4 regions of the Kitasatospora sp. NPDC058243 genome follow, and region 3 is predicted to be linked to each of the others. Evidence: riboswitches for the same ligand, from Rfam matches in the RefSeq annotation. Region 3 holds a riboswitch; each other region holds the start of a gene.
The links. Region 3 has a riboswitch for cobalamin ahead of ACFVX9_RS09785 (peptidase). Riboswitches for the same ligand answer to the same signal wherever they lie in the genome.
Positions count from the first base shown of each region.

Region 1: another riboswitch for cobalamin. It lies ahead of ACFVX9_RS35245 (ABC transporter substrate-binding protein); the one in region 3 lies ahead of ACFVX9_RS09785 (peptidase).
Region 2: another riboswitch for cobalamin. It lies ahead of ACFVX9_RS06665 (FecCD family ABC transporter permease); the one in region 3 lies ahead of ACFVX9_RS09785 (peptidase).
Region 4: another riboswitch for cobalamin. It lies ahead of ACFVX9_RS16270 (HoxN/HupN/NixA family nickel/cobalt transporter); the one in region 3 lies ahead of ACFVX9_RS09785 (peptidase).

Region 1 covers NZ_JBHVWW010000082.1:23,013-27,967, forward strand. The annotation lists gene ACFVX9_RS35235 (type I polyketide synthase) at 1-1,023, opposite strand, end outside; gene ACFVX9_RS35240 (hypothetical protein) at 1,299-1,940, shown strand; cobalamin riboswitch at 2,060-2,265, shown strand; gene ACFVX9_RS35245 (ABC transporter substrate-binding protein) at 2,360-3,331, shown strand; gene ACFVX9_RS35250 (FecCD family ABC transporter permease) at 3,328-4,407, shown strand; gene ACFVX9_RS35255 (ABC transporter ATP-binding protein) at 4,404-4,955, shown strand, end outside.
Region 2 covers NZ_JBHVWW010000006.1:72,783-77,737, reverse strand. The annotation lists gene ACFVX9_RS06685 (amino acid ABC transporter ATP-binding protein) at 1-304, shown strand, start outside; gene ACFVX9_RS06680 (CGNR zinc finger domain-containing protein) at 418-1,008, shown strand; gene sodX (nickel-type superoxide dismutase maturation protease) at 1,031-1,486, opposite strand; gene sodN (superoxide dismutase, Ni) at 1,674-2,069, shown strand; cobalamin riboswitch at 2,158-2,297, shown strand; gene ACFVX9_RS06665 (FecCD family ABC transporter permease) at 2,387-3,469, shown strand; gene ACFVX9_RS06660 (ABC transporter ATP-binding protein) at 3,469-4,233, shown strand; gene ACFVX9_RS06655 (ABC transporter substrate-binding protein) at 4,256-4,955, shown strand, end outside.
Region 3 covers NZ_JBHVWW010000010.1:30,369-35,323, forward strand. The annotation lists gene ACFVX9_RS09770 (enoyl-CoA hydratase/isomerase family protein) at 1-747, shown strand, start outside; gene mmsB (3-hydroxyisobutyrate dehydrogenase) at 744-1,676, shown strand; gene ACFVX9_RS09780 (enoyl-CoA hydratase) at 1,673-2,449, shown strand; cobalamin riboswitch at 2,517-2,657, shown strand; gene ACFVX9_RS09785 (peptidase) at 2,757-3,830, shown strand; gene ACFVX9_RS09790 (flagellar hook-length control protein FliK) at 3,861-4,340, shown strand; gene ACFVX9_RS09795 (hypothetical protein) at 4,476-4,955, opposite strand, start outside.
Region 4 covers NZ_JBHVWW010000020.1:105,009-109,963, forward strand. The annotation lists gene ACFVX9_RS16250 (CobW family GTP-binding protein) at 1-963, opposite strand, end outside; gene rpsN (30S ribosomal protein S14) at 969-1,274, opposite strand; gene rpmB (50S ribosomal protein L28) at 1,274-1,510, opposite strand; gene rpmG (50S ribosomal protein L33) at 1,668-1,832, shown strand; gene ACFVX9_RS16270 (HoxN/HupN/NixA family nickel/cobalt transporter) at 1,980-3,092, opposite strand; cobalamin riboswitch at 3,122-3,336, opposite strand; gene ACFVX9_RS16275 (metalloregulator ArsR/SmtB family transcription factor) at 3,418-3,801, shown strand; gene ACFVX9_RS16280 (DNA-formamidopyrimidine glycosylase family protein) at 3,821-4,630, opposite strand; gene ACFVX9_RS16285 (AAA family ATPase) at 4,711-4,955, opposite strand, start outside.

The sequences.
Region 1 (4,955 bases), on a different contig from region 3:
GGTCTCGGTACTGCCGTAGACGTCGAGCAGCGGCGCGCCGAGCGTCTCCTCCACCGCCCCGCGCAGCTCGGGCGGGCACGGCGCGCCCGCCGTGACGCAGAGCCTCAGCCCGGGCCGCGGTGCGGGGAGCGGGGTGTCCTTCGCCGAGGACATCAACCGGTGGTACGTCGTGGGGACGCCGGCCAGGACGGTGAACGGCCCGCCGAGGGCGGCGCTCGGGGTGCGCAGCGTGCGCCACAGGTCGCCGGGCGTCAGGAACTCGCCGGACGTCAGCAGGTCGCCGGCGATCGCGGTGCTCGCGCCGACGGCCGTGGTGCCCAGGATCGCGAGGGAGTGCCCGAAGCTGTGGAACAGCGGCAGCGGCCACAGCAGCCGGTCCTCGGAGGAGAGCCCGAAGAGCGGCGCGTAGCAGGCCGCCACCGACCACAGTGCGCTGCGCTGTGTGGAGAGCACGCCCTTGGGGCGGTGGGTGGTCCCGGAGGTGTAGAGCAGCCAGGCCGGATCGTCGAGCCCCAGGTCGTCGGGGGCCGCGGGCCCGTCCCCGGTCGAGGCCGCAGCCTCGAAGAGGACGGTGCCGTCGGGGGCGTTCGAGGGGATCGGGCCCGCCCCGGTGAGCACGGTGTGCAGGCCGCGGTACGCGGCGCCGAGGCGGTGCAGCTGCGCGAGGTGCGCGGGGTCGGTGATGATGGCCGAGGCGCCGCTGTCCCGCAGGTAGTAGTCGAGTTCGTCGTCGGAGGAGCGGGGGTTGAGCAGGACACCGACCGCCCCCGCCCGCAGCACGGCGAGGCAACCCTCCACCAGCTCCACGCAGTTGCCCAGGCAGAGCGCCACCCGATCCCCGCGCCGGACCCCCGCCCGCACGAGCGACCCGGCCAACCGCCCGGTCCGCCGCTCCAACTCGGCGTAGCTGACGCCGCGCGAGAAGTCGTGGAACGCGACCCGCTCCGCCGACCGTTCGGTGTGCCTCTTCAGCAACTCCGGCAGCGGCCGCACCAGATCGTCATACCGCAGTTCACCACTCACGCCCCGGCTCCGACCTCTCGCCACTCGCGACCCACTCCCCCGTCGATCCCCTCCGTACCCAGTAACACGCGGGCACAGACCGAGTCCTGCGGACTCGCCGCAGCTGCGCTTGCGGCCGCCGAGGAACCGCGGCACTTCGAGGCAGCAATCAGGCCTCTGACCTGCGGAAACAGCAGCTCTCCAGCCCGGGAGGGCGCGAGGGCACAGCGCCGTGGACTTTGAGCGCTGCCCCCGATACCGCCCTCCCCGTCCGGCGCCCGTGTCAGGCTGGGGGAATGCTCTCCGACTCCGCCGCCCCCAACGCCTGGCACACCCCGGCCGAACTGGCGCCGCTCGACGGCAACGAGGCCTTCCGCGGCACCGATGCCGGGACGGTGCTGGACTTCTGGCGCTACGCGATGCCCGACTTGCGAACCAACACCACCCGGGGCCTGCTCGCGGAATTCCTGGTCCACCGCGCCGTCGGCGCTGTGGCACGCAACATGGAATGGGACAGCTTCGATGTCCTGACGCCTGACGGGCTCAGGATCGAGGTCAAGACCAGCGCCTACCTCCAAGCCTGGGGGCAGCGTCAGCTGTCGGAGATTCGCTTCTCCCGGCTGCGCGGACGCACCTGGACTCCCGAGGACGGTGACGCCGCAGAGCAGTCCTACAACGCGGATGTCTACGTCTTCGCCCTCCATATCGCGCTCACCCACGCCGACTACGACCCGCTCGACATCGGCCAGTGGCGCTTCTACGTTGCTTCCCGTGCTCTCGTGGAGGCCACCGGACAGGCCAGCCTGGGCCTTGCTTCCGTACGCCGGCTGTGTGGCGAACCCGTCGACTACGAGGAGCTCGCGGTCCGGATCTCGGCCTGCTCCCTCCAGTCACCCTCAACTGGCGGAGCCACCGAAGCTGCCACCGCCACTGCGTGACAGCGCGCTGGAAAGCCGGCAGGCCGAACACACACCTCCGTCAAGGCGCTGCCGCTGCCGGCGCTTCGCGTGGCCGGTGGGCGTCCTTGAGCCGGTCAGCACCGACCTGACCACGCCTGATACCTTGCCATCGCCGTGGTGTACGGGAAACCGGTCTGAGTCCGGTGCGGCCCTCGCCACTGTTGCCGCGGAGTTCCGCGGCCCTCGCTGACCGGCTTTTCCAGCGGTCAGGGCCACTGGGCGGGCTGGAAGAGCCGTCCGGGAAGGTCGGCTGCGGCGTGTTGATGCGGAAGCCAGGAGACCGGCCACGGCGCGACATGTTCCACGAGGGTTTTGGAGAACACGTGCCCAGCGGTCTGCTGTATCCGTTTCGATCGATATGTTCCGTTCGTCCCACAGGTCCGATACGTGTCGGCCGGGTGGTCGCGGCCGTCCTGTTCACCGGCGCGCTCGGGGCTTGCACCGGCGCCCCCGCGCCCGCCACGTCCGGCGGGGCGGCCGGAAGTGCCGCGCCGGTGAGCGTGGACAACTGCGGGACGACCGTGACGGTCGGCGCGCCGCCCGCCCGGCTGGTGACGCTCAACGAGGGTGCCACCGAGGTGGCCCTGTCCCTCGGCCTGCAGTCCCGCATGGCCGGTACCGCCTACCTCGACGATTCCGTCCCGGAGAAGTGGAAGGCGGCCTACGACTCCGTCCCGGTGCTCTCCAAGGACTACCCGACGAAGGAGAAGCTCCTCGCGGCCCGTCCCGACTTCCTGTACGCCTCCTACTCCAGCGCGTTCACCGACAAGGTCGCGGGCAGCCGGGACGAGCTGCGCGGCCAGGGCATCCCGTCGTACCTGTCCCCGTTCGGCTGCTCGGACAAGAGCCAGGTGCCGCCGACGACCTGGCAGGCGGTGTGGGGTGAACTGAACGACGTCGCCGAGGTCTTCGGTGTCACGGAGCGGGCCGCCGCGATCCAGCAGCAGCAGGAGCAGCAGCTCGCCCAGTTCACGGCGACGGCCGCGGGCAAGGGTCTGAAGGTCCTGTGGTACGACTCGGACACCAAGTCGCCGTTCGTCGGTGCCGGCCACGGCGGACCTCAGCTCGTGCTCGATGCCGTGGGCGCCCGCAACGTCTTCGGGGACCTGCCCGGTGGCTGGCAGAACGTGAGCTGGGAGAAGGTCGTCGCGGCGGACCCGGACGCCATCGTGGTCGCGGACGCTGGCTGGGACACCGCCCAGTCCAAGATCGACTACTTGGAGAACGACCCGGTGCTGAGCAAGCTCACCGCCGTGCAGCGCAAGGCTTTCGTGGTGGTGCCGTTCTCGGAGTCGACTCCCGGCGTGCGGCTCGCCGACGGTGCCGCCCGGGTGTCCGCAGGGCTGGGCCAGCTGCACCCGGGTTCATGACCACCGAACCCCGCCCCGTCGTGCGGCCCTCCGGTCCGGGCCGCGCGACGGCGGCCCTGGCCATCGGTGCGGCCCTGCTGCTGACCACCGTGCTCCTCGGCCTGGCCGTGGGCTCGCAACCCGAGCCGGTCCGGACGGTGATCGATGTCGTGGCGCGCCGTCTCGGGCTGGGCGGCCAGCACGTCACGCTGCTGGACGACCAGATCGTCTGGCAGTTGCGGCTGCCCCGGGTTCTGGGAGCGGCTGCCACCGGCGCAGGCCTCGCGGTCTGCGGCGCGGTGCTGCAGACGCTGACCGGGAACGACCTGGCCGATCCCTTCCTGCTCGGGATCTCCGACGGAGCCGCCGCAGGCGCGGTCACCGTGATCGTCCTCGGCGTCGGCGTGACCGGCGCCGTGGGCACCGGCGCGGTGGCGACGGCGGCCTTCGCCGGTGCCCTGCTCGCCGCCGCCGTCGTCCTGGCACTGGCCGGCGCCCGCACCCGGTCGCTACCGACCACCCGGACCGTGCTCGCCGGCATCGCGGTGGGGCAGATGTGCGGGGCCTACACCTCGTTCGTCGTGCTGGTCCTCGGGGACCGCAACGCGGCGCGCGGTGTCATGGAGTGGACGCTCGGCTCGGTCGCCGGCGTGCGCTGGCCCACCGCCGTCTTCCTGACCGCGGTCGCGCTGGTCGGCGTCACGGTCCTGGCCTCCTCGGCCCGCGACCTGGACGCCTTCGCCTTCGGCGAGACCACCGCCCGCTCCCTCGGCGTCCACGTCGAGCGCACCCGCTGGCTCCTCGTCGCCACCGCCGCGCTGGTGACCGCGTGCCTGGTCGCCAACACCGGCGTCATCGGGTTCCTCGGCCTGGTCGTACCGCACGTGGTCCGACTGGTCTGCGGCCCGCGCCACGCCCTCCTGCTGCCCGTGTCGGCACTGGTGGGTGCGTCCCTCCTGGTGGGCAGCGACATCGTGGCGCGCTCGGTCCTGCCCGACCGGGAGATCCCCGTCGGCGTCATCACGGCCGGACTCGGAGCGCCCTTCTTCGCCTGGCTGCTGTGGCGCCAGGGGCGGGCCGAGGGGGGACCGCAGTGACCGTGACGCCGCCCGCCGAGCTGCGCGCGGAGGAGCTCCGCGTGCGCATCGGCGGAGCCACGCTGCTGGACGCGGTCTCGCTCGCGTTCGCCCCCGGCCGGATCACGGGCCTGCTCGGGCCCAACGGCGCCGGGAAGACCACCCTGCTGCGCGCGGTCGCCGGACTGACCCGGCCGAGCGCGGGGCGCGTCCTCCTGGACGGAGAGGACCTCCACGCCCTCACGGCCCGCCGACGAGCACGACGGGTGGCCTTCATGGAGCAGCAGGCGGACACCCGGTTGTCACTGCCGGTCCGTCAGGTCATCGAGCTCGGACGCACGCCGTACCGCAGCCGCTGGCCCGTGCCGATGGACTCCGCCGCCGACGCCCACGAGCGGTCCGTGTTCGCCGATGCCGTTGCCGCGGCCGACGTCGGACACCTGCTCGACCGGGCCTGGCCGACGCTGTCGGGCGGCGAACGGCAACGGGTCCAGCTCGCGCGGGCGCTGGTGCAGGAGCCCGGCGTGCTCCTGCTCGACGAGCCCACCAACCACCTCGACCTGCGCCAC
Region 2 (4,955 bases), on a different contig from region 3:
CCAGCAGCAGCGCGTCGCGATCGCCCGCGCGCTGGCCATGAAGCCCAAGCTGATGCTGTTCGACGAGCCCACCTCGGCGCTCGACCCCGAACTGGTCGGCGACGTCCTCGACGTCATGCGCGGCCTCGCCGAGGAGGGCATGACCATGGTGGTCGTCACCCACGAGATGGGCTTCGCCCGCGAGGTCGGCGACGCGCTGGTGTTCATGGACGGCGGTGTGGTGGTCGAGTCCGGCAACCCCCGCGAGGTGCTCACCGACCCCCGGCACGAGCGCACCCGCGCCTTCCTCTCCAAGGTGCTGTAGAACCGTACCGACCGGCGCCCGGCAGGCTGCTCCTGCCGGGCGCCGACGTTTTCCCCACCCAGGTAATAGGCTGGACGCAATCAGCCCGTTACCGACCTTTTGGAAGGACCTCCGTGGAGCTCGCCTCGTACGCCGATCTCGCCGTTCGGCTGGTGAACACCGAGGAGCCCGAACGCGGCACCGACACGCTGACGTCCGTGGACGCGGTGCGCGGCCTGTTCTCCGACTCCTCGCGGGCCGCCGCACAGGCCGACGAGTCCGACCTGCCCCGGCTGCGGGCGGTGCGGACCAGGCTGCGCGGGGTCTTCGAGGCCGCCGCCGAGGGCGACGAGATCCGGGGCGTCGACCTGCTGAACAGCCTGCTGATGGAGTACCCGGTCAGCCCGCTGGTCTCCGGGCACGACTACCTGGACGACGCCGGCCGGCCGCGCTGGCACCTGCACCTGGCCGACAACTCGCCGACCGCCACCGCGCACTTCAGCGCGGTCGCCTGCATGGGCCTGGCCGTCCACCTGACCGAGCTGGGCGCCGACCGGCTCGGCATCTGCCAGGCCGCGCCCTGCCGCAACGCCTACCTGGACACCTCGACCAACCGCTCCCGCCGCTACTGCTCGGACCGCTGCGCGACCCGCGCCAACGTCGCCGCGTACCGGGCCCGCAAGCGCCAGGAGGCCGAGGCCGCGGCACTCGGCGCCGCCGGCTAGGTCCCCGGCAGGGCCCAGGGGGTCAGAGCTGCTCCGCCCAGACGCCCAGGCGGCGGGCCAGGCCCGGCACCCGGGCCAGCCGGGTGCTCAGCAGCAGCCGCTCCAGCCGCCGCCCCGGCGCCAGCCAGGCCGGGCGCGGGCGCAGCCTCAGCAGCACCCGGCCGAGCACCAGTTCGTCCGGGACCGGGCCGTAGCTGCGGCTGTCGCTGTCCACCGGCCGGTTGTCGGACAACAGCCACCAGCCCCTCGGACGCCGCTCGGCGGCCCGCTTCACCACCAGCAGGTCCTGCTGGAAGGGGTGCCGGAAGAGCACCACCGCGCCGGGCCGGATCGGCGCGCCGTAGCGCACCAGCAACTGGTCGCCCTCGCGCAGGGTCGGGACCATCGACGGGCCCGCCACGTCGACCAGCCCGAACGGCACCGCGCCGCCGCCCCGCCCCCGGGGTTCCGTGCCCGCCGGTTCCGTGCTCCGCGCCACGACTCCTCCTCCCGGACCGACCGGTCCCAGTCTGCCGTACGGACCGTCACCCCGTTCGATCCGTTCGATGTCCGGATTACCCCGGTTCCGGGTCCGCCTTTTGCCCTAGGCCCACCGCCCGATCGCGAAACCCCGGGGGCGGAAGGGTAATCTCGGGCGCGGGAAGACGATCTAAGGAAGGACTCCCATGTTCTCTCGTCTGTTTGCACCGCGCGCCACCGCCCACGCCCACTGTGACCTGCCCTGCGGCGTGTACGACCCGGCGCAGGCCCGGATCGAGGCCGAGTCGGTCAAGGGCACCCAGGAGAAGTACCAGGCCAACGAGGACCCGGCTTTCCGCACCCGCGCCCTGATCATCAAGGAGCAGCGTGCCGAGGCCGTCAAGCACCACATCTCGGTGCTGTGGAGCGACTACTTCAAGGCCCCGCACTTCGAGAAGTACCCGCAGCTGCACCAGCTGATCAACGACACCCTGAAGGCCGCCTCGGCCGCCAAGGCGTCCACCGACCCCGCCACCGGCCAGGCCCTGCTGGACCTGATCGCCGAGGTCGACAAGATCTTCTGGGAGACCAAGCAGGCCTGAGCCTGACGCGTCGCCACCCGACCGCCCCCGTCCGCGAGCCCGGACGGGGGCGGTCGTGCGTTCACGCCCCACCCGAGCCCGGTAAGGGTTGCCTAGCCTGAGTGGCTGTTATGCTGCCAGGGCGTCCGAGGGGGAAGTCCGGTGTGAATCCGGCGCTGACCCGCAACGGTGAGCACGGCCCCCTGGGCCGCGCCAGCCCGATCGCCCCCGGCCGCTGAACTCCCGACAACTCGCCGTGGACTGCGAGGGGATGGCGCCCGGGCCCGCGCCCGACCGGTGCCGCCCCCGCGCACCCGCGGCCCGAGGCAAGGCGCACCGTGAGCAGCACCGCAGCCGCGGGCAGTGGCGCAACGAGCCCGCCCGCCCGCCGAATACCCGCCCTCCCGCTCGCCGTCGGCCTGGCCGCCGCCCTGCTGCTCTCGCTGCTCTGCGGCGTGGCGCTGGGCGCCTCCGGGATCGGCCTGCCCCGCGTCCTGCGGCTGCTGGCCGCCGGGCTGACGGGCGGACGGCTGGAGGCGGACGAGGCCGCCGCCTACGCGATCGTCTGGGAGATCCGGCTGCCACGTGCCGTGCTGGCCGCCGTGGTCGGCGCCGGGCTGGCCGCCACCGGGGTCGCCGTCCAGGCCCTGGTGCGCAACGCGCTGGCCGACCCGTTCGTGCTCGGCATCTCCTCCGGCGCGGCCGTCGGCGCCAACGCGGTGCTGCTGCTCGGCGCCTTCGCCTCGCTCGGGGTGTGGGCGATCTCGGCCTCCGCGTTCGGCTCCGCGCTGGTCGCCATGGTGCTGGTCTACCTCGCGGCGCGGACGGCCTACGGGCTCACCCCGCTGCGGCTGGTGCTCACCGGCACCGCGCTCTCCTACGGCTTCTCCGCCGTCACCGCGCTGATGGTCTTCGCGGCCGCCCGCGGCGAGGCCGCCAGGGACGCCATGATGTGGCTGCTCGGCAGCCTCGGCGGCGCCACCTGGGGCTCGGTGCCGATCGCCGCCACCACCGTGCTGGCCGGCCTGGCGTACCTGGCCTGCGCCGCCGGCCGGCTGGACGCGCTCGCCATGGGCGACGAGACGGCCGCCTCGCTGGGCGTGGACCCGGACCGGCTGCGCCGCGAGCTGTTCGTGGTGACCGCCGCCGTCACCGGCACGGTGGTGGCCGTCAGCGGGGCGATCGGCTTCGTCGGGCTGATGGTGCCGCACCTGGCCCGGATGCTGGTCGGCGCCGGGCACCGCCGGGTGCTGCTGGTCGCGCCGCTCGCCGGGGCGCTGCTGCTGGTCTGGGTGGACATCGTCTCGCGCACCCTGCTGGCGCCCGCCGAACTGCCGGTCGGGGTGGTCACCGCGGTGCTCGGGGTGCCCTGTTTCCTGCTGCTGATGCGCCGTCGCGGCTATTCCTTCGGAGGCCGCTGATGGATCTCGCCCTGGACTCCGTCTCGGTCGAGCTGGCCGGTGCCCGGCTGGTCCACGACGTCGCCCTGGACGCCGCCGCCGGGCAGGTGGTCGGGCTGATCGGACCGAACGGCAGCGGCAAGTCGACGCTGCTGCGCTGCGTCTACCGGGCGTTGCGGCCGGCCGCCGGGGCCGTCCTGCTGGACGGCACGGACCTGCACGCGCTGACCGCGCGCGAGGCCGCCCGGCGGGTGGCCGCGCTCCCCCAGGAGCACTCCGCCGAGTTCGACTTCACGGTGGCCGAGGTGGTCGCCATGGGCCGGCTGCCGCACCGGCGCGGCCTGGGCGGCCCGGGCGCGGACGACCACGCCCGCTGCACCGAGGCGCTGCGCAAGGTCGGCGCCGAGCAGTTGGCCGGGCGGGGCTTCCTGAGCCTGTCCGGCGGCGAGAAGCAGCGGGTGCTGATCGCCCGCGCGCTGGTCCAGGAGCCCCGGCTGCTGGTGCTGGACGAGCCCACCAACCACCTGGACATCGCCCACCAGTTGGACGTGCTGGCGCTGGTCCGGGAGGCCGGCCCGACGGTGCTCACCGCGCTGCACGACCTCAACCTGGCGGCCGGCCACTGCGACCTGCTGTACGTGCTGCGGGCCGGCCGGATCGTCGCCTCGGGGCCGCCCGCCGAGGTGCTCCGACCCGCCCTGCTGGCCGAGGTGTTCGGCGTCCGGGCCACCCCCGTCCGGCACCCGGTGACCGGCGCCGTCCAACTGCTCTTCGACCGGATCTGACCCACCCCCCGAAGGAACCCCCGTGCGCACCAAGGCCGTTGCCATCACCGCCCTGCTCACCCTCGGGCTCACCGCCTGCGGCGCCGAGATCGCCCCGAGCGGCGACGCCACCGCCGCCTCCGCCCACTACCCGGTGACCGTGGAGAACTGCGGCACCAAGCTCACCTTCCCGCAGAAGCCCGCCCGGACGGTGACCAACGACGTCGGCATCACCGAGCTGATGCTCGCCCTCGGCCTGGCCGACCGGATGGCCGGCTACGTGATGCCCGACGACAAGGGCCGGGTCGACCAAGTCGCCTGGAAGGACGGCTACCAGCAGACCGCGTGGCTCTCCAAGAAGGAGATCACCAAGGAGATCGTGCTGGGCGCCAAGGCCGACCTGGTCTTCGCCGGCTGGCACTACGGCTTCGACGAGGGCCGCGGCTTCACCCCGCAGGCGCTGGGGGACCTCGGCATCGCCTCGTACGTGCTCAGCGAGTCCTGCCGCAGCGGCAAGGGCACCGAGCGCGGTGTGATGTCCCCGCTGGACGCGCTCTACACCGACCTGGCCAACCTCGGCGAGATCTTCGACGTCCGCGACCGGGCGGACAAGCTGGTCGCCGGTTTCAAGGCGCAGGTCGCCGCCGCCCCGCAGCCCGAGCGCCGGCCGTCCGTGTTCCTGTACGACAGCGGGCAGGACAAGCCGTACACCGCCGGGAAGTTCGCCGCGGCCGACGAGATCA
Region 3 (4,955 bases):
CTCATGAGCGGCATCGTGATGGGCGGCGGGGTCGGGGTCTCCGCCCACGGCAGCGTCCGGATCGTCACCGAGACCACACGCGTCGCCATGCCCGAGGCCGGCATCGGCTTCGTCCCCGACGTCGGCGGCACTTACCTGCTCGCCCTCGCACCCGGCGAGCTGGGTACCCACCTCGCCCTGACCGCGGGCTCCGTCGGCGCCGCGGACGCGCTGCTCTGCGGCCTCGCCGACCACTTCGCCCCGGCCGAGCGGCTGCCCGCGCTGCTGGACGACCTGGCCGAACTCCCCGTGCACGACGCCCTCGAACGGAACGTCGGGCCCGCACCGGCCGGCCTGCTGGACGGTCGGCGGGCCTGGATCGACCACTGCTACGGGGCCGACACCGTGGAGGAGATCCTCGACCGCCTGCGGGACAGCGGCGAACCGGAGGCCAAGGAGGCCGCGGACCGGATCGCCGCCAACTCGCCCGCCGCCGTGAAGGCCACCCTCGCCGCCCTGCGCCGGGCCCGCACCCTCGGCCCGCTGGAGGCCGTCCTCGACCAGGAGTACCGGACCTCCTGTGTGGCGCTCTCCACGCCGGACCTGGCCGAGGGGATCCGCGCCCAGGTGATCGACAAGGACCGCTCCCCGCGGTGGAACCCGTCGACGCTGAGCGCCGTCGAGCCCGCCACGGTGGCCCGCTACTTCGCCCCGCTCGGCGACCGGGAACTCGGCCTGGCCCCCACCACACCCCTGGAGCGCTGGTGACCCACCGCAACGGATTCAACGGATTCAACGGATCCAACGGAGTCATCGGATTCATCGGACTCGGCAACATGGGCGGCCCGATGGCCGCCAACCTCGCCACGGCCGGACACACCGTGACCGGCTACGACCTGGCGCCCGAGGCACTGCGGCGGGCGTCCCGGACGGAGAACGGCGTCCGTCCGGCGCGGTCCGCGACCGAGGTGGCGCGGGAGGCCGACGTCGTCATCAGCATGCTGCCGGCCGGCCGACACGTGCTGGCCGCCTACGCGGACCTGCTGCCCGCCGCCCGCCCGGGAACGCTCTTCGTCGACTGCTCCACGATCGACGTCGCGGACGCCCGGGCGGCGCACGACCTCGCCGTGCACGCCGGGCACCGGGCCGTGGACGCGCCGGTCTCCGGCGGGGTGGTCGGTGCCACGGCCGCGAGCCTCACCTTCATGGTCGGAGCCGCCGAGCCGGACTTCGAGGCGGCTCGACCGGTGCTGGAGGCGATGGGCCGCAAGGTCGTGCACTGCGGACCCCCCGGTGCGGGGCAGGCCGCGAAGATCTGCAACAACATGATCCTGGGCATCTCGATGATCGCGGTCAGCGAGGCCTTCGTGCTCGGGGAGAGCCTCGGGCTCAGCCACCAGGCCCTCTACGACGTCGCCTCGACCGCCTCCGGCCAGTGCTGGGCGCTCACCACCAACTGCCCCGTCCCCGGACCGGTGCCGACCAGCCCGGCCAACCGCGACTACGCGGCCGGGTTCGCCGCCGCCCTGATGGCCAAGGACCTCGGCCTCGCCGCCGGGGCCGCCGACGCCGCCGGCCTGCCCACCGAACTCGGACGCAGGGCGGCACAGCTGTACGCGGACTTCGCGCAGGCCGACGACGGCGCCGGCCTGGACTTCTCGGCGATCATCACCACCCTGAGGGAGGACGGCAAGTGACCGGCTACGAGACGATCCTGGTCGAGCGCAAGGGCCGGGTGGGGCTGATCACGCTCGACCGGCCCAAGGCGCTCAACGCGCTCAACACCCTCCTGATGAACGAAGTCGTGCAGGCGGCAACGGAGTTCGACCGTGACCCGGAGATCGGCTGCCTGGTCATCACCGGCTCGGAGAAGGCCTTCGCGGCCGGCGCCGACATCAAGGAGATGCAGTCCCTCGACTTCGTCGACGCCTACCTCGGCGACTGGTTCGCCGCCTGGGACCGCTTCGCCGCGCTGCGCAAGCCCGTGGTGGCGGCGGTGGCGGGCTACGCGCTGGGCGGCGGCTGCGAGCTGGCGATGCTGTGCGACATCCTGCTGGCGGCGGACACCGCGAAGTTCGGGCAGCCGGAGATCAAGCTCGGCGTGATCCCGGGCATCGGCGGTTCGCAGCGGCTGACCCGGGCGGTCGGCAAGGCGAAGGCGATGGAACTGTGCCTGACCGGCCGGATGATGGGCGCCGAGGAGGCCGAGCGGGCCGGCCTGGTCTCCCGGATCGTCCCGGCGGACCAGCTGCTGGCCGAGGCCCTGACGGTGGCCGAGACGATCGCGGCGATGTCCACCCCGGCGGCGGTCATGCTCAAGGAGAGCGTCAACCGCTCGTACGAGACCACGCTCGCCGAGGGCGTGCGCTTCGAACGGCGCCTGTTCCACGCCACGTTCGCCACGGCGGACCAGAAGGAGGGCATGGCGGCCTTCGCCGAGAAGCGCCCGCCGGAGTTCCTCAACCGCTGACGGTCCGAGCAGTTCGCGGCGCGATGTGGCGCGATGTGACGCACGAACCCTTGACCGGATCTTTTCCGTATCGCCATGATGGGCCGTCAAGTTGTGACTCCGCCGCTGGGGGAAGTCCGGTTCGAATCCGGCGCTGACCCGCAACGGTAGGCCGCCGACTCCACGTCGGCGGCGAGCCCGAGTACCCGGCGGCGGAGGTGTGTCGTCCCCTCCTCCCGTCGTGGTCTGCGGGCCGGAGCTCCGAGGGCTGCCCGGCTTGTTGCCGCCGCCCTCCGGGCCCCTGCGTGCGGGCCCGGAAAGGCCCACCGTGTCCCCGTTCCGACGCCCCCTGCGCCTCTTCGCGATACCCGCGCTCGCCCTCGCCACCGTCCTCCCGGCGGCCGCTGCCGCCCAGGCCGCGCCTGCCGCCGCGACCTCGTCCTCGACGATCCGCCCCGACGCCGCCGCGGGCGGCTGGCTCGCCCGCCAGCTCGTCGACGGCGACCACTTCGAGTCCGTCTTCAACGGGACCGCCTACCCCGACCAGGGCCTGACCATCGACGCCGTACTGGCCTTCGCCGCCTCGCGCAGCTCCGACCAGGCCGCCGCGAAGGCCACCGCCTGGCTGGCCAAGCCCGAGATCATCAGCGGCTACCTCGGCGACGGCACCACCGAGGCCTACGCCGGGGCGACCGCCAAGCTGCTGCTCGCCGTCGAGGTGCGCGGCGGGAACCCGACGGCCTTCGGCGGCGTCGACCTGCCGGCCCGCCTGCGCTCGCTCCAGACCGCCGAGGGCCGGTTCTCCGACCGCTCGCAGTGGGGCGACTACAGCAACGCCTTCGGCCAGTCCCTGGCCCTGATCGCCCTGCACCGCACGACCGGTGGCGCCCCGGCCGCGGCCGTCGACTTCCTCGCCAACAGCCAGTGCGCGGACGGCGGCTACCCGGTCGCCTTCGGCCAGGCCACCTGCACCAGCGACCCGGACGCCACCGCGCTCGCCGCCCAGGCCCTCGCCGCCACCGGCCGCACCGCCAAGGCCAACGCCGGGCTCGGCTGGCTGACCGCCCACCAGAACGCCGACGGCGGCTTCCCGGCCGCCGGGGCCGCCGCGTCCAACGCCAACACCACCGGCCTCGCCACGCAGGCACTGCTGGCCGGCGGGCGCTTCGGGGCCGGACTCAAGGGCTGGAGCAGCCTGGTCAAGCTCCAGCAGGGTTGCGCCACCGACCCGGCGGTGCGGGGGGCGGTCGCCTACGACGCGACCGGCTTCAACCCGGCCACCGGCGCCCGGGCCACCGCGCAGGCCGTCCTCGGCCTGGCCGGCACCCCGCTGGCCACCCTCTCCGCCGCCGGTGCCCGCCCGGACGCGCCCGTGCCGGCCTGCCCGGCGACCACCCGCTGACCACCCGCTGACCCCGAGAGGAGAGCTCCGATGACCGACACCCCGGCGCCCGCGCGCCCGGCCCGCCGCACCCTCGGCTCGATCGCCGCCGCCGTTGCCCTGACCGCCGGCCTGCTCGGCGTCTCCGCCGTCCAGGCCCCGAAGGCGCAGGCCGCCGCCTGCGACGGCACCACCGGCGTCACCGTCGTGGTCGACTTCACCGCCGTCGGCGGCGGTATCCAGACCGGCTGCGCACCCGGCGACCCCGCCAGCGGCCTGGCCGCGCTGACCGGCGCCGGGTTCGCGTACACCTTCCACCCGCGCTACCCGGGCTTCGTCTGCACCATCAACGCCCTGCCGACGACCTGCACCAACCCCACCGGCAGCGCCTACTGGTCGTACTGGCACGCCCAGCACGGCGGCCCCTGGTCGTACAGCAACCTGGGCGCGGGCAGCTACAACCCGGCACCCGGCGACGTCGAGGGCTGGTCCTTCGGCGCCGGCGCCCAGCCGGGCGTCACCGCGCCCTGACCTCCGGAGACACCCCGGTGCCCCGGCCCCCCCGGAAGGGGGGCCGGGGCACCGGCGGTGCGGGGTTCAGACGGCGCGGGACGTTCGGCGCCGCCGGGCGAGCGAAGGGGCGAATGCCAGGTCGGCGGATCACCGCTACCTGGTCCAGGGCATTTCCGTCGACCCGGTGGGCCGGTACCAGGTGATGCCCCACTCCGCGCCCCAGTCCTTGCCGGTCCAGTCGTAGGCGGGTGTCCAGAGTGGCCGGGCCGGTTGAGGTCCCCACTCCTCCGGGTCCGGGCGCACCAGCAACTCGTCCTCATGGGCGTAGCCGCCGGTGAGTACGGTCGCCACGAACTCCGCGAAGCCGCCGTCGAAACGGTCGAGCGCACCGTCGTCGACGCCACCGAAGTCGCAGAAGACGGCCACCGGCCACTGCTCCGGGTCCGGGCCGTCGGTCAGCCAGCAGCAGTAGTTGTGGTTGCTGTTCATGCCCCAGGGCAGCAGCCCGCCCGGGTCCGGGAACACAGGGGTGCGCTCCTGGTCCCAGAACTCGTCCTCGCCCTCGACCTGCCCCCGGAACTCGGTGTCGCTCTCGAAACGCCACCCCGCCAGGCCGCCCGGCGAACCGGCTCC
Region 4 (4,955 bases), on a different contig from region 3:
GCGGGCGGGCGGGTAGAGCTCCCAGGCGGCGTCGGGCAGGGAGGTGAGCCAGGGCCCGCACTCCTCGACCGCGAGGTTGGCCCCGGCGGCGTCCCAGGCGAGCATCAGGTCGGGCCGGTTGGCCAGCCAGAAGCGGCCGCGGCTGCGCTGGGCGGCGGGGACGAGCAGTTCCAGCGCCCGGTGCAGCCGCTCGGGGTGCAGCGGGCGGCGGCGCTCCCAGACCAGCGTGGTGACGCCGGCCTCGTCGCTCTCCTGCGGGAGCAGCGCGATCGCCGGGTTGACCCGGTCGCGGGCGGCGGCGACGTCGAAGCCGCCGAGGGCGGCCCGGGTGAGCGCGCCGGTGCCGAGCCGGACGACCCGGGCGGTGGGGTGGAGCTGGCGGAGCAGCGCGAGCCCGGGCGTGTGCGCCGTCGCGCGCGGGACGGCGAGGGTGGTGGCGTACTCGACCTGGTGGGCGAGCGCCTCCGCGCGGGTCCGCTGGTCCTGGCGGGCGGTGTGCTCGCCGTGGTCCACCAGGTCGTCGGAGACGGAGAGTTCGCCGATCAGCCGGTCCGGGTCGACGGCCGTGACCACGCCCGCGAGTTCGACGGCGTCCTCCAGGTGGCGGCCGTCCGCCTCTCCCCCGGCGATCACCTCGACGGCCGGGTGCGGGTCGCTGCCGCCCCACAGTTCGACGATCGCGAGTCCGTACCGGCCTTCGTCGGCGATCCGCAGCAGTCGCGGCAGCAGGTCCTCGCGCAGGGCGCAGCAGGGGCAGTCGTTCACCAGCGGGACGTCGGCGGCGTCGAACCCGCCTCCCGCGTCGCGCAGTTCGCGGTGGACGACGCCCTGCGAGGCCTCCCGCAGGTCGTGGTGGAGGACCACCGCGTCCACCGCGGCCGCGGCCAACTCCCGGACGGTGGCGCGGCGTTCGGCGGCGTGCAGGCCGGCGACGACCACCACGGGCAGCTTGATCCCGTCCACGCCGCTCACCAGCTGGCCTTGCGGACGCCGGGCAGGTGGCCGGCGTGGGCGTGGACGCGGAGGTTGACCCGGGAGAGGCCGAAGGCGCGCAGGTAGCCGCGGGGGCGGCCGTCGACGGCGTCGCGGTTGCGGATCCGGGTGGCGCTGGCGTCGCGGGGCTGGCGGGCGAGTTCGGCCTGGGCGGCGGCGCGTTCGGCGGGGGCGGTGCCGGGGTGGGCGATGATCCGCTTGAGCTCGGCGCGGCGCTCGGCGTACCGGGCCACGACGGCGCGGCGCTGCTCGTTCTTGGCGATCTTGCTCTGCTTGGCCATCAGACCTTCCCCCCTCGGGCGCGGATGCGGGCGACGGCGGCCTCGATGCCGATCGTGTCGATGGTGCGGATGCCCTTGGCGCTGAGGGTGAGCCGGACGTACCGGCCCTCGCCGGGCAGCCAGTAGCGCTTGTGCTGGATGTTGGGGTCGAAGCGGCGGCGGGTGCGGCGGTGCGAGTGCGAGATCGCGTTGCCGAATCCGGGCTTGCGGCCGGTGAGTTGGCAGTGGGCGGACATGGGTGCTCCCTGACGTCCGGGAATGGGCAGGACGGAGCTCACGTTACACCAGATGAAAATGACTTCCATTTCGGTGTACGGTTTCGCCCCAGCCCCGAACACCCCGCCAACCCGCCAACCCGCCAACCCGCCAACCCGCCAACCCGGGAGGACACCCATGGCCCGTAGTGAACTGCGCCCCGTCATCAAGCTCCGCTCCACCGCCGGCACCGGCTACACGTACGTGACCCGCAAGAACCGCCGCAACGACCCGGACCGGATGGTCCTGCGCAAGTACGACCCGGTCGCGCGCCGGCACGTCGACTTCCGCGAAGAGCGCTGAACCCCGCCCGCCCGAACTGAACCCCGCACCGACGGAACGCCGACCGGCAGCGACCCGTACCGCCCCGCAGCGACGAAACGGCGCCTCCCCCGGGATCCCAGGGGAGGCGCCGTCGCTGCTCGCAGCCGTCGCCGCTCGCAGCCGTCACTACTCGGCGGCCACCCAGCGCTTCTCCACCCGGGCCAGCTTCCAGTAGGCGATCGCCGCGGCCCAGACCACCACGAACAGCCCGGCGATCGCGTAGCCGACGTTGTCCAGCGAGATGCCCGCGATCCAGCCGGTGACCGGGTCGGTCAGATCGAGCTTCTCGTGCAGCACGCCGACCAGCTCGATGGTGCCGATGACGAAGGCCACCGCGATCGACAGCCCGGTGATCGTCAGGTTGTAGTAGACCTTCCGGACCGGGTTGGCGAAGGCCCACTGGTACGCGAAGTTCATGAACGTCCCGTCCAGGGTGTCGAACAGGCTCATCCCGGCCGCGAACAGCAGCGGCAGGCAGACGATCGCGTACCAGGGCAACCCGGCCGCCGCGCCCGACCCGGCCATCACCATCAGGGTGACCTCGGTCGCGGTGTCGAAGCCCAGCCCCAGCACCATGCCCACCGGGAACATCTGCCCGGGCCGGGTGATCGAGCGGGTCGCCCGGTTCAGCACCCGGGCCATGAAGCCCCGCGAGTTGAGGTGCTCCTCCAGCTGCGCCTCGTCGTACGACCCGGCCCGCATCGCCCGGAACACCTTGAGGATGCCGAGCAGCGCGGCCAGGTTGAGCGCGCCGATCAGGTAGAGGAACGCGCCGGAGGCCGTCGTGCCGACCATCCCGAGCCACTTGTGGGTGGTCGAGTCGTCGTCCATCAGCGTGCTGGCCAGCTGCGCGCCGCCCGCCACCAGGGCGGCCATCAGCACCACCATCGAGGAGTGCCCGAGGGCGAACCAGAAGCCGACCGAGACCGGCCGCTTGCCGTCCGCCATCAGCTTGCGGGTGGTGTTGTCGATCACCGCGATGTGGTCGGCGTCGAAGGCGTGCCGCATGCCGAGGGTGTACGCGGTGATCCCCAGGCCCACGCCGAAGACCTGGGTGCCGACCGCGTAGTTGTGGGGCGCGACCAGGAAGATGAGCGTCCCGAACGCCACCACGTGCATGGCCAGGATCACCCCCATCAGCCCGGCCGTGCGAACGGTGTCCTCGCGCTTCCAGCGGAACGTGGGCAGCACGGACGGTGTCGCCGGCGCCTCGGCGGCGGCGGTTTCGGGCAGGGTCATTCGGGTCACGCTCCAGCACCTCGTGGAAACACTTCGTGAGATGCCGTGGCCGGTCTCCTGGCTTACGGGGGTCCCGTACCCGCCTTCCCAGGTGCGCGAGGCTCCCAGTGGCGTCGTGGGTACGGACGTCTCTCCATCGTCGACGATCACGATGGCCCGATCACAGTGGCGAGGGCCGCTCCGGACTGGGACCCCTGAGGATCCGTCACCGGTCTTCCCGAGCACCACGGCGGGGAACACCGTAGGGGTCAGGACCCACCCTTGCAAGGCTGCGCACCTGCGCAGGTGTCCAGGATCACAGGCCCCCTCCTGCAACAATGTGCGCATGCATCTCGTACCGGCCGACCGCGCGGGCCACCGCACCATCGACGGACACCGGGTCTGCGAGGCCATCGCCGCGATCGGCGACCCCGCGCACGTCCGCACCTGGGCCGAGCGGTTCTCCCTGCTCGCCGACCCCGGGCGGCTCGCCCTCCTGCTCGCCCTCCACCGGGCCGGCCCGCTCGCCGTCTCCGACCTCGCCGTCGCCACCGGCATGCGCGACCCCGCCGTGTCCCAGGCCCTGCGGCTGCTCCGCACCGCGGGCGTGGTCACCGGGGACAAGGACGGGCGGGTCGTGCGCTACCGGCTCGTGGACGAGGCCATGCGCCCCCTCCTCGACGCGTGCGCCGCCGCCGAACACCACGAGCCCACCGCGGCCGTCGGCTGACCGACTGGACAGTGCCTGGTCAGGCCGCCTGGCAGGCGGGGCACCAGAAGAGGTTGCGCGCGGCGTGCTGCTCCGTCCGGACGTCGGTGCCGCAGACCAGGCAGGGCATCGCGGCCCGCCGGTAGACGTACACCTCGCCGCCGTGGTCGTCGACGCGCGGCGGGCGGCCCATCGCCTCGGGGGTGTGCTCGGGGCGGACGGTGTCGATCCGGCCCGCGCCGACGCCCTCGTGCATCAGGGCGACCAGGTCGGCCCAGATCGCGTCCCACTCGCCCCGGGTGAGGTCGCGGCCGGCGCGGTGCGGGTTGATCCCGTGGCGGAACAGCACCTCGGCCCGGTAGACGTTGCCCACCCCGGCCAGCACCTTCTGGTCCATCAGCAGCGCGGCGACGGTCGTCCGGCTGGCCGATATCCGGCGCCAGGCGGCCTGCGGGTCGGCGTCGGCGCGCAGCGGGTCGGGGCCCAGCCGGGCGGCGACGGCGGCCTTCTCCGCGCCGGTGACCAGCGCGCAGGTGTTGGGGCCGCGCAGGTCGGCGTAGCCGTCGTCGTTGGCCAGCCGCAGCCGGACCAGGCCGACCGGCTCGGGCGCGGGCCCGGTGCCGAAGGCGAAGCCGCCGTAGAGGCCGAGGTGGACGTGCACCCAGCCGCCCTCCTCGAAGCCGAGGAACAGGTGCTTGCCGACGGCTTCGGCCGCGGTGAGCAGCTGCCCGTCGATGGCCTTGGCCTCGTCGGCGAACCGGCCCTGCGGGCTGGACACCTCGACCGGGCGGCCGCCGAAGGCCTTCCGGTTCTCGGCGGCGAGGCGGTGGATGATGTGGCCTTCCGGCACGGGCGTCAGCTCCCCCGGGGTGGTTCGACAGGACCTGCACATCATCGCAGTCGGCGCCGACAGCACCGGATCGTCGCAGGTCAGCGGACCGGCATGCCCATCAGCCGGGCCAGGATGACGCGGTCCAGCTCGGCGGCGGTGCCGGCCACGTCCAGGTACGAGTTGTCGATGATCGGCAGCCCGGAGTTGTACCAGCCGGCCATCCGGCCGTGGATCCGCGCCACCTCCTCGTCACCGAGCCGCCGGGTGCCGCCGCGCCGGGCGTTGCGGTGCAGCACGGAGTCCAGGCTGGGCAGCAGCACGACCGGGATCATGCCGGGGCCGA